4 regions of the Paenibacillus sp. FSL K6-2859 genome follow, and region 1 is predicted to be linked to each of the others. Evidence: riboswitches for the same ligand, from Rfam matches in the RefSeq annotation. Region 1 holds a riboswitch; each other region holds the start of a gene.
The links. A riboswitch is a leader RNA that binds a small molecule or an ion and turns the genes downstream of it on or off. The one in region 1 is predicted to bind cyclic di-AMP.
Positions count from the first base shown of each region.

Region 2: linked by a shared signal. The riboswitch ahead of MHB64_RS02700 (hypothetical protein) and the one ahead of MHB64_RS32120 (C40 family peptidase) in region 1 are both predicted to bind cyclic di-AMP.
Region 3: linked by a shared signal. The riboswitch ahead of MHB64_RS16385 (APC family permease) and the one ahead of MHB64_RS32120 (C40 family peptidase) in region 1 are both predicted to bind cyclic di-AMP.
Region 4: linked by a shared signal. The riboswitch ahead of MHB64_RS25795 (TrkH family potassium uptake protein) and the one ahead of MHB64_RS32120 (C40 family peptidase) in region 1 are both predicted to bind cyclic di-AMP.

Region 1 covers NZ_JBBOYU010000002.1:294,515-297,637, forward strand. The annotation lists gene MHB64_RS32110 (response regulator transcription factor) at 1-178, shown strand, start outside; gene MHB64_RS32115 (TVP38/TMEM64 family protein) at 306-905, shown strand; cyclic di-AMP (ydaO/yuaA leader) riboswitch at 1,038-1,170, shown strand; gene MHB64_RS32120 (C40 family peptidase) at 1,175-1,645, shown strand; gene MHB64_RS32125 (asparagine synthase-related protein) at 1,995-2,471, shown strand; gene MHB64_RS32130 (DUF2933 domain-containing protein) at 2,781-2,975, shown strand.
Region 2 covers NZ_JBBOYU010000001.1:607,966-611,088, forward strand. The annotation lists gene MHB64_RS02690 (hypothetical protein) at 1-384, opposite strand, end outside; gene MHB64_RS02695 (hypothetical protein) at 401-568, opposite strand; cyclic di-AMP (ydaO/yuaA leader) riboswitch at 958-1,123, opposite strand; cyclic di-AMP (ydaO/yuaA leader) riboswitch at 1,546-1,736, shown strand; gene MHB64_RS02700 (hypothetical protein) at 1,927-2,343, shown strand; gene kdpF (K(+)-transporting ATPase subunit F) at 2,470-2,547, shown strand; gene kdpA (potassium-transporting ATPase subunit KdpA) at 2,560-3,123, shown strand, end outside.
Region 3 covers NZ_JBBOYU010000001.1:3,721,181-3,724,303, forward strand. The annotation lists gene MHB64_RS16385 (APC family permease) at 37-1,854, opposite strand; cyclic di-AMP (ydaO/yuaA leader) riboswitch at 1,978-2,135, opposite strand; gene MHB64_RS16390 (disulfide oxidoreductase) at 2,332-2,796, opposite strand; gene MHB64_RS16395 (DsbA family protein) at 2,793-3,123, opposite strand, start outside.
Region 4 covers NZ_JBBOYU010000001.1:5,789,336-5,792,458, reverse strand. The annotation lists gene MHB64_RS25800 (CPBP family intramembrane glutamic endopeptidase) at 1-1,060, opposite strand, end outside; cyclic di-AMP (ydaO/yuaA leader) riboswitch at 1,375-1,556, shown strand; gene MHB64_RS25795 (TrkH family potassium uptake protein) at 1,690-2,985, shown strand; gene MHB64_RS25790 (potassium channel family protein) at 2,999-3,123, shown strand, end outside.

The DNA.
Region 1 (3,123 bases):
AACTTTTACCAGAGAGGAATTGGTGGATAGTGTATGGGGATATGATTTCGAAGGAGAAAATCGTGTAGTTGATACCCATATAAAGAAAATTCGCCAAAAATTCCAAAACGCTGGGCTTAAATATAGTCCAATTCAGACGGTTCGGAGTATAGGGTATAGATTTTTTAAACAGGATTGAACAATTTATATAATTCAATATTACCTATAAGGACACCATGAGATTTTAGTGCTTGGTTATATGTTGATTGTTGTAGCTTTGACGTTAACTGGTAATCAGAATTAAATCATTTTAAGATGGTGAGCTGATGTTTTCTATTTATTCAAAACAAGTTGCAGAATTGTTAAGTGCGCTGGGGATATGGTCATTTCTGATAAGCATTGGAATTAGTATTTTTATAAGTATCATCGGAGTAATTCCTTCAGTTTTTATGACCACCGTAAATGTTTTGATTTTCGGATTCTACCCTGGTTTTTTGCTCTCGTGGATTGGTGAGGTCTTAGGTGCAGGGGTATCCTACAATTTATATCGATTAGGTGTTCAAAGAGTGAACAAGCTTAGAAGGGTAAATTATCTGTGGTTAAATAATCTTAACAATATGACTCCACTAAGGCAGTTTTTCATCTTGTTGTTGGCTAGGCTCATACCCTACGTACCATCCTCCATTGTAACATTGGTAGCCACCACATCCAGTATGACTTTCTTGAACTATATGTTGGCAACTGCTGTAGGCAAGCTTCCCTCCATTTGGTTAGAAACCTTACTTGCTTATGGATATGTAAAAGTAGAAAATAAATCAATGAAAATAATAATTACAATAATGTCACTACTTTCTCTATATATTATTATCCATACAAGTAAGATGAAAAATGGTAAGTTGAATGAAATTCACGAAAATGATCACTAATCCTAGAAATTTATGCATTGTACTATAAAATTGTGTGGTATTTGTGTTGTTTGAAAATAAAAATAGAAAATTTTATATCGGATTGACACAGTGAATATAAATACAATACTATAGCAATAGTTACAAAAAATTAATTAATTATTGCCGAATTTCGTATTGAAAACGGGGGAACCATTCTTGGGTGAATTATTCTTGAAAGCAAAGGAATATAGGGAACCTTTAACCGAACCCTCAGCTAACTCCGTAGGCATTGAAGGGAGAACCTGATTCTGAAAAAGTTTATTTTATCCGTAGTGGGGGCTGCAGTATTGTTCACTTCTGTTCCTGCAAGCACCTACGCAAGTGAAGTAAGTATTGAAAATGAAGTGAAAGAGGTATTGGGGACTCCTTATTTATGGGGGGGGACTACGGCGGCGGGTTTTGATTGTACGGGTTTCATATTGTATATATTAGATAAATTTAATGCAGGTGATTTACCGCGCACATCACAATCTCAAGCTAAAGTAGGCACACCCGTGTCTAAAGATGATCTTCGCGTAGGAGATCTGGTCTTTTTTAACACTTTTGGTACAGGAATTTCCCATGCAGGCATTTATGTAGGTGATGATCAGTTTGCTCATTCCTCAAGCAGTAAAGGCGTAAGAATTAGTAGACTCTCAGAGTCATATTATCGTGATCGTTATGTCACTGCTCGCCGTGTAGTGAGCGAAACTAGCTACCTCAAAATGATTAGTGAATGATGAGTTTGTAAGGTCAGCATCTGTTTTTTTACCTTTTTAATTTCTGGGTTTGTATGCATCCTCTTTAAGAAAAAGACTTCTCACAGGTTGTATTTTATTGTGAGAGGTCTTTTTGCGTCGAGGCTTAGTGTTTAGTGGAAGGTGTGAAAAAACGGTAATAATACAATTGACATACCCCCGAGGGGTACCCTTAGAAGATCGATTTTTCGGAAATGCCAACATTTTTTCTGAAGGTGAGAAAAGGTCTCTCGTTTCTTTCCATCCGGATCTATATAAATACTGGGAAACTACGACAGAAATCACGAAACCTATTTACGCGGGGCACAAAGGTTTAAAAGACGTAACCCGTATGCAGTTAATAGATCTTAACCTTTGGTTGCCTGGTGATATATTAATGAAAGCCGATAAGATGAGTATGGCTCACTCTTTAGAGGTTCGTGTTCCTTTCCTTGATAAAGAAGTGTTTGAGATTGCCCAGAAAATTCCTGCTTCATTATTGCTCGCAATAGGAACCACTAAATACATCTTACGTAAAGCCCTGGAGGGAATCGTACCTCATTCTGTGTTAGGTCGTCCAAAATTAGGCTTTCCTGTGCCTTTGAAAAAATGGTTATTAACCCCAATGGGTGATACCATCCTTCAACAAATTACAGAGAGTGGGGTGGACCAATGGATTCAACTAAATGTTGTTAAAGAGATGTTAAAACAACATCGAATGGGAACGGCCGATTATTCCCGCAAGATTTGGACGATTTATATATTTTCGTTGTGGCATTCCATGTATATTAAACAGTCTATATTCAGGCAAGCTCTAGTCAACTCATAACTCGATAATAGTAGTCAATTGTAGTCGCCTAATTTTGAGATAGCGTAAGCTACCGAGAGGAAAAATATTCAGATATGTGATCCTATCCATCTTAAATCGGGGACTAAATCAACAGTTGGTTGCGAATTATGGAATGACTGGAGAGGAAAAGGAAGGAACATGGTTGTTATTACCCGGATTGCTTTTTTCAATCACTTAAGCAAGGAACAATAACTTCATGAAATATGCAAACTTTCAACATCATATCCACATACAACTCTTCTACAATAAAAATATTAAAAGAAAGCAATTTACAGAGGAGGTACACAGATGGATTGGTCTTTGCTATTGCTGTTGATTTGTCCACTGATGATGGTATTGATGATGTTTGGGATGAGAGGAATGCATGGTAAAGACTCTCATTCAAACCAGTCACAATCCAACTGGACACTTCACGAAGACTATAATGAGTTAAAAGTAGAGAACGAACGAATGAAAAAGCAACTTCTAAGCTTGTCTAAATAACTCATATTAGAGAAAAGCATATAAAACTCCATTGAAATCGCCCATGGATAAATGGAAGACCTTATTAACCATTTTGACGGGGCGATTTCTTTGTACAAGCTATAAATCACGAACTCAGTCTGGCTAGATTTTGTATATAAATACACTT
Region 2 (3,123 bases), on a different contig from region 1:
CCCACCAGCAACAGCTCTGTACAGACGACCTTGCTCAATGTGCCCTGCCAAGGATTTACCCTGCAGCTTGGCTTTTAAATCCTGTAAAGCACCTTGCACTAGCTCAAACTGAGTCTGATCCCACTCTGAACCATGGGTACGTACTTTATCTATCGCTTCCTCAAGCCGGCAATGGTATATCATTCTGAGAAAAGAACTCCATTTAATAAGGTCGAAGGTTTGGGTATTGGCAGAGATAAGACATGCCCCCCAGCTGCTACCTCCTTTACAGGTAAGTTTCAGGATGCCATACCGGCTGCCTTGATGAGCCTCCATTCCATAGTGAATAGGCTCAGGTGAATCAAAGACAAATACTTCTATGCGAGATAGTCTTCGCTGGTCCATGACGGTTTTCTCCTCCTTAGGTTTCCAAAAGCTTTAGATCTACATGGTGAATTACGTTAGCCTTCTCTATACAGGCGAGCATTTCAGCTTCATACTCACAGACTGCGGCATGCTCCAGCCATAGTAAGAATCTCTGTTTGCGTATAACGGATAAATGTAAGGGAAGGTTGTTGCGGGATCTCATTGCGTACCAACCGACTTCAACATCTTTTCACGGTTCCTTAAAAGCGGTGAGACACGGAAAACGTTGGTGTGCTGACCAATCCTCAGCTGTTGCTTTTCTCGGATGTTTTTATATATTTCGTATATAATCGTTCGATCCAAACAGTATTCACAGGTAGATAGGCTGTTGAAATGGCGAAGTGAACTCCAAAGTAAACATAATTTAGACTTTTTGGCTCAAGTAGCCCTTACTGAGTTCCCCAATAATAGTGTTTCATTCCTTTCACCCCGTCCAGCATGCTATTACCCTATAGAATCAGGTAACGCAAAAACCGCAGCAAGAGGAGGACCTCTGCTGCGGTTTTGGAATACAGGTATATACACACCTGTGCCAAAGCGTGGCGGATCAAGGGTCTCTCTCTTTACGCTTACGAGGTTAGCTGCCGGATTCGGACGGTGAGAGTCGCCCTACCTATGTGAGACTTGAACAGTCTCCTTCGGATTCACCCCAAGTAGGCCATGTGGCCTGATGGTTCCCCCGTTCCCTGCAAAAGCAGGAACTCAGCGTTGAATGTATTTCGTGAAATAGATTCAACCCGAATCATACTCTTTTCAAGGTGTTTCTGTAAAAACAGAAAGTGTTCTTTTGAGCGCAATTTTATCCATATCCTGCCGACTACGACGAAAAAAGGATCCAAATAGGTATTTATTGCGCGTTATCGGGCTTCTTCCTCGCTTAATCTCGCTTTCTTGTTTCCTTTCCTATAAAGGCGATTTTTGGGGATTCCTCCAATTGTGGTGAGTAAAATCACGTGGTATGCCCGTATTTCGCTAATCGATTCAAATTCGAGTAAACAAGAGATATAGAGAGATTGGATATCAAGTAAGCGCTATCCAATACGAAAATAGTTTTTAATTTGCATTATTTTGGCATCAATCAGGTTTTACAATACTTCCTGCATAAGGGTATGATTACTCCTGTTTCAACACAACAATCGAATATTTGATCCGCTTAATTTCCGTTAAGGAAAGCGGGGGAACCAACAATCGGCAGACGATGTGAGAGTCGGAAGCCGGTTATGGGGTGAATCCTGTAGAGGATGCGAGTGTGCTCGCATCCTCTACAGGTAGGGCGACTCTCACCGCCCGAATCCGACAGCTAACCTCGTAAGCGTATGGAGAGAGGATGAGTGCAATGTGACCGCTAGCGAGCCACAGAGGAGAATCCTTTGTGGCTTTTTGCTGTGCTGTTTTTAGCAAAGCATTTATGGAAAACCTCACGAAGAGGTCGTTATATTCATCATTAGCGGTAGCTTTTCTTTCAAGACCAGGGTGATCAAGCTCTGATCTTACAAGCAAAGCATTTGAGGAGAATAAGAGATGACAGATCAGAATGAATATGTACTGGTATGTGCGCCAACGAAGGCAGGAGAACATTTTATTAAGCTTCTAAAATTCAGAGGCATTAAGATGGCCGGATTGACCAACAACTTGCCTGAGAAGTCCCTACTTGAAGAGATGGGGATTGAGCAAGTTGTTCTAGTAGATACCCGCCATCAGAATACTTGGTTTCGCCCGCCGTTCCCGGTAGGCCGGGTATATCTGTTCGAGAGCAGCTTTACGTTATGCTGCCGCTATATTCAGATGTGCCGCACTTGGACGACACAGCCGATTTTTGTAATCACAAGCTCAATAAATCCTAGATTGGTCTATAAAAGACTTGGCGCAAGTTATGTAATCTATTCCCACAGTGGTGATGCTGATTTTCTGGTCGACAGATCACCTCATCAAGGATAAAAGAAGGAGTGCGGGAAATATGATGGATCTGTATATGGTGGCTACGCTAGCTGTGATTTACGGGTTGTTTTATGGATTTATGCGCTGGTGCGCAGGTGTAGTTGAGGATACAGGGAGGGATAAGCTGTGATTCTAGTAATCGCTGTTACCCTATTACTGTTTGTATATCTGGTTTACGCATTGATTCATCCGGAGAAATTTTAAGGAGGGGCATTCATGGGCATTTTGCAAATCGCTCTTGTAATCGTAATTCTCATCTTGCTGGTTAAGCCGATGGGCACGTATTTATATTATGTATTTTCTAATGAACCGAACCGTACGGATCGCTGGTTTGGAGGTATAGAAAAAGGGATTTTTAAGCTGATCGGCCTGAAAAAAAAGGACGGAATGTCCTGGAAGAAATATGCGCTCACCTTTGTTTTAACGAATATCGTACTGGTAACTTTCAGTTATATTTTTCTTAGATTACAGCGGGGACTGCCGCTAAATCCGAATGGAATTGCAGATATGGAACAGACGCTTTCATTCAATACGGTGATCAGCTTTATGACCAATACGAACCTGCAGCATTATAGCGGGGAGACGGGGCTTTCGTATTTTTCACAAATGGCTGTCATCACGATGATGATGTTCACGTCTGCAGCGAGCGGATTTTCTGTTGCGGTTGCTTTTGTCAGAGGGATCACAGGCCAGAAATCAGTCGGGAACTTCTTCGAGGATTTCGTCAAAGCACATATTCGTGTGTTCATTCCACTAGCTTTGTTAGTTTCATTGGTGCTG
Region 3 (3,123 bases), on a different contig from region 1:
CGAACGTTCCGGATATAGCCTCTCCTTAATAATCCATTATTTATTCAAATGATAGGGGACAGTCGCAACTACAACATCTTTTGAATTCATTAGATACGAACGGATTAAAAAGCTGGTCTGATTATGAAGTACAGCTTGCCACCAATGCTTAGTTATAAACTGTGGAATCAGAATCGTGATATGATCCGTCGCTGCGGTCTTCCACTCCACGGTATCAATAAATTTCACTAACGGACGAATAATACTGCGATATCTGGAACGAAGTACAATCAGGCGTACACCCGGATTCCATTCCTCCCACCGTTGCTCCATCTTTTGAATGTCCTCTTCATCAAAGCCAACATACACGGCTACTACATTATCTGTTAGAGACTTGGCATAGCTGATGGAATGCAGTAAAGCACGTGTTACACCAGCAACAGGGACAACAACCGTACTTCCTTTAATTAAAGGTTTATCCGTAGCCGGACATATACGAAGCTGATCTGCTGTGTTCAAATAGTGCTTGTGAATGCGGTGGAACACAAACATTACAGCAGGTAAGAAAATGAACGCCATCCATACGCTTGAGAACTTAGTAATGATAAAAATAAGCGTAATTGTCAATGTAGTCAGCATACCGATGGTATTTACAACAAATCTTTTTTTCCATCCCGCTGGTTTGGTTTTAAACCAATGAACCATCATTCCTAGCTGGGACAATGTGAACGGAATGAAGACACCTACCGCATAAAGAGGAATCAAGCTTTCTGTATTTCCGTGAAATGCAGCTACAAGTACAGCAGACAGAACACCTAGAAAAATAATACCATTTGAGAAACCTAGACGGTCACCACGAACCATAAAAGCATGTGGCATATATTTATCTTTTGCAAACATAAAGGCGAGCAGCGGGAACGCTGAGTAAGCTGTATTAGCTGCTAAGAATAAAATGACTGCTGTAATCCCTTGAATGAAAAAATATAAAGTTCCGCGACCAAAGGTCGATTCAGCGATCTGAGAAACAACCGTTGCCTTTTCATCAGGCACTATACCGTACCAATAGGCCAGTAATGTGATACCTGTAAACATAAATCCAAGTATAACCCCCATGACCATTAAGGTCTTGGCTGCATTCTTTTCAGCCGGTGCTTTAAAGTTTGGAATGGCATTAGATACAGCCTCTACACCCGTAAGTGCCGAACAGCCAGAACTGAAGGCTTTTAATAGTAGAAACAAACTAACATTGGAGACGGCGCTGCCTATTTCAGGGACATTCGCATGTACGCCACCTGCTGCATATTTAATAACACCGGAGATAATCAAAACTACAATCGACACCACAAACAAATACACTGGGATTGCGATAAATGAAGCCGATTCTGTAACTCCGCGAAGATTAATCAATGTTAGAAGAATAATTACGGATACAGCAATAAGAACCGTGTGATTATGAAGACTTGGAAACGCTGATGTGATCGCATCTGTCCCTGCCGAGGCACTAACAGCTACGGTCAGAATGTAATCCACTAACAAAGACCCTCCTGCTAAAAGCCCTGTCGGAACACCAAGATTACTCTTGGCAACGATGTAAGCTCCTCCTCCTTGCGGATAAGCGTAGATCGTCTGCCGATAGGATAAAATCAGGATGGCCAGCAGGCCCAATACGGCTAATGCAATTGGCAGGGAATACCAGATGGCAGTAAACCCCGCAGCCACCAGTACAATCAGAATTTGTTCCGTTCCGTAGGCTACAGACGAGAGCGCATCAGAAGACAGGACAGCCAGTGCTTTAACCTTGGATAACTTTTCATGATCGAGTTCGTTCGACTTCATCGGACGCCCGATCAATAGTCGTTTTACCTTGCTTACCATGGTGGATACAGTTCCTTTCTTTGGGAGCTGAAACGGAATTTCCGCGCGCTGTTTTCATTGGTGGATTTCATAAATGCAGACACAAAAAATAGCATACGGAAATGATCCGCATGCTATGCATGGTCATTATCCCACCTTGCTTACGAGGTTAGCTGGCGGATTCGGGCTGTGGTTTAGCCCTACGGTACAAGTCCAATCGACCTATTCCGATTCACCCCATTGGCACATATGCCAAGTTTGGTTCCCCCGTTTTTCCTAAGAAAATTCAGCGCATATTCAACTTCTCACAAGGTCTAATATTAGTCTACAAAGTGTATGCAGTAAAGCGTTGAAAAAAATGAAAAAAGAATGAAAAAACATCCAAAAAGCGCAAATACAGCGTCTAATTGGATGCTCTCTTTCATTCTCTTCAATTATCCCTCTGGGTCGTGTTTTTAGTCACTTTTCACATTTTTTCGTTCCTTCAAAGTTGAAAAATCAAAATCCTAAACTTTCTTCTGTTTCTAATTCCATCACTTCTTCTTCCTTGCGTCCGTACCAAAGTAAAATACTTATTAAAGCAAACGCGATTAAAGCAAGAAAAGGAATCGTAATGAATCCGAAATAGTTCAAGTAATCCTTATTACAAGGAACACCAATTGTACAAGGAAGCACTTTACTTAACGCAGGAATCTTCTGCTCCGCATAATGATAAATCGAGATACTGCCACCAATCAAGCTTAATGGAAGTACATATGGGATAATCCTTTTATCTCCTCGAAACGTCGCAATTCCCAAGAGGAATAACTGAGGATACATAAAAATTCGCTGGAACCAGCAAAGCTTACAAGGTTCATATTTCAATACTTCGCTCAAATACAAGCTACCAGCTACAGCAACTAAAGAGACGAACCAGGCCAGATACAGGCAGTTACGCTTGCAAAAAGATAGGAACTTTGTCACTTTGCCTCCACAGCTTTTGCGGCGTCGTTAATTTCAGTTGAAATCGCTTCAATGTTAAAAGGATCCGCAATCATTACTCCATTGATGTAAAGGGATGGTGTAGTCGTCACCCCAGCTTCACTAGCTAACTGCATACCCTTATTCAGCTCATCTGCATACGTACGATCCTTAATATCTTTACGAAGCAGTTCGTAATCGATAGCTAACTTCTCTTTCTCCGCAAGGCTTACTAAGAAATCTTCAGTCGCCCATTCTTCACTTTCATCACCTTGCTGAGCATATACAGCATCATAGAACTTCCAGAACTCATCATTATTCTGATGATAA
Region 4 (3,123 bases), on a different contig from region 1:
CCTCTTCTTTTTTCCATAGGCCGTCCCCTCCAACTAAAGAAAAATATAGCAAGGAGGACATTAGGAGGCTATATAAGGCATAAATGATGAACATAATGACGGAAGTTATCTGAGCCTCGAGTCCTTCGCCGGAGGATTCAGGAAGCATATTATAGGTGCTGATCATCATGATTACAAAATAAGCTGAGCTTAGGAATATTCCGCGCTTAAAGGAAGTATGTTCTCTTCTAAGTATGCTGTAGATGAGTGCCAGAATTCCTAAAGCTAAAGTAGGCAGACCGTAGCCGAATAAAGTAAGCTTTTCTGCGAGAGAGGTCTGATCCTTTACATAGGAGGTATGCCAGGCTGGAGCGGCGAATCCTGCTTTAAAGCTGGATACCTGTTCGCCAGTGAAATCGAAATAATAGTGTAGTAAGGATTCGCCAACCTGAACGGAACGATCTGTATACACAAGCCCATAGTTTCCCGTATTTGATTCAATTTGCAATTTGGCGGGATTCACCCCCCATTCCTGAAGCCAAGGTCGGGCAAGATTTTCTTTTTGGGCTAGAGACAAGTCAGTTCCCTTGTCCTCTTCTTTTGCACTAGTGGATACATTGCTTGGTGACCCTGCAGATGATCCTTCTACTCCTTGTTTGAAGGCGACAATCACGCCAGTATACATATTGAGGTCAACGGTGATTAGCGGCTCTTGTTCCGCTGAAGGACTAAGTGTTACACGGAAAATGTCAAAAGGATATCGTTGATCCAGCTTCTTCTTTGTATAGTCCTCCAAAAGCTTCTCGCGGGACATATAACCATAAAAGGAAGAATCCGTATCATAGAGTACATTCCACTGATCATTTGGTGTTTTGGTGTAGTTTAGCTTTTGTTCTGCAAATGATATCGCTTTGTCGCGGGCTTCAGCCTTGCTGATGACAGTAGTATCTTCCCCCACGGGGCTATTTAGCACTGAGGGAGCAATCTGAAACATAATAAATAGAATAAGACCGATAATGCCCGAGATGATGAGCCTCTTGGAGAGGGCACGTTGCTGTAAGGGCTGGCCGACGGGATTCATGTAACGCCTCCTTGTAAATTGACAATGTTATGTTCCATTATAGTATTAGTGCCATGATAGTTACAAAAATCATCGTACATTCTTTTTATGGGTAATAGAGATATTATAGAATAGGTATCTGAATATATACCATGAATTTAAAGTGATCATTTCTTCATTTTTCATGAAAATCGATGCAATTGCAGGGAAAACACGGAAAAGTGATGAGAAAAGGTACTCCTACTGGTACATCCTCTCCAAACCGCATTTTTCATATGAATCACCATTAATAGTGTCTTTGTGATTTATCGAAATAACATATATAATTTGTATGCAATTGTATATAGCCGAATTTCAGGTGAAAACGGGGGAACCACAGGAAGTAATGAAAAGATGAGTATACACCATAGGCGGTGTCTTTATTCATCAGGGGTGAATTTCGTTCTAGGAACGAATAGGGCAGCCTGCACAGTCCGAATCCGTCAGCTAACCTCGTAGGCTAATTTACTGCAGGAACCAAGGGTAGCATTGGTTTTCCAGTGCTTTTTTTGTTGGAATTCTTTAAATTTAGATAAGAGGGTGACGTAGTGGCTTCACAGTTTCGCAGGGTTTCTGAATCAAAGTTTCTGAAGCTTTCTCCGCCTCAGATTATGGTGCTTGGTTTTGCATCGATCATTCTGATTGGAGCCTTGCTGCTTATGCTTCCCATATCGAGTACCAGTGGGAATGCTGTGAGTTTTATTGATGCGTTGTTTACTGCAACATCGGCCACCTGTGTGACAGGACTTGTGGTGCTGGACACCGGGACGACATTCACCATTTTTGGGAAAACCGTAATTATGGTGCTTATCCAGGTTGGTGGCTTAGGGTTTATGACAATGGCGACCTTATTTGCCATGATGATGAAACGCAAAATTTCCTTGCGGGACAGACTGATCCTTCAGGAAGCCATGAACCAAGGCTCTATGGAGGGGATTGTTCGACTGATCCGTAGAGTACTTATTTATTCTTTGGTCATCGAAGGCTGTGCAGCGGTGCTTCTGTCCTTACGCTGGGCGTTTGATATGCCACTGGGAAAGGCCATTTATTTTGGAATATTTCATGCGGTGTCTATGTTTAATAATGCTGGATTTGATATTTTCGGGGATTTCCGGAGTTTAACCGATTATGTATATGACCCGCTTGTGAACATCGTGGTGATGTTTCTGATTGTCTCTGGCGGGATTGGTTTTATTGTCATGTCGGATCTGGTGGAGTTTCGTGTCAAACGTAAATTATCTTTGCATAGCAAAGTTGTACTCTCCACCACGGCAGGGCTTATTCTTATCGGCGCTTTGGTTATTTTTATATTCGAATTTACAAATCAGCGCACTCTGGGTAATCTGAATTTTGGCGGCAAAATATTATCGGCATTCTTTCAGTCTGTATCGCCCCGAACCGCTGGCGCCAACACGGTGGATATTGCCGGACTGCGGCAAGCCTCACAGTTCTTTATGGTTATCCTTATGTTTATTGGTGCATCACCGGGCTCAACGGGTGGCGGGGTCAAGACTACGACCTTTACCATTATGATTGGTGCAGTAATCGCGATGCTGCGCGGGCGTGAAGATGTTGTGCTGTTCCGTTACCGATTGGCGCAGGAGCGTATCTATAAAGCGTTGACGTTAACTTTACTGGCTTTACTATTGGTCCTTTCTGTATCAATGTTACTGTCCACAACAGAGGATAGTAATTTCTTAGCAATATTATTTGAGACGACCTCAGCCTTTGCTACGGTGGGACTAAGTATGGGGCTTACACCTGAACTGTCTGTTATCGGCAAGATTCTGATTTGTCTGACGATGTTTGCGGGTCGCCTAGGTCCATTAACATTAGTGTATGCGCTAGGACCAAAACAGGGTAAACCATTGTATAAGCACCCAGAAGGTAAAATAATTATTGGATAGGAGTTAATCCGAAATGAAAGCACAGCAATTTGTAGTAATCGGCTTAGGCCGCTTCGGTTCAAGTCTTGCACTTGAGCTGATGGAAATGGGCTACGAGGTGCTCGGCATCGATCACCAAGAGGAGCGCGTGGAGGATAT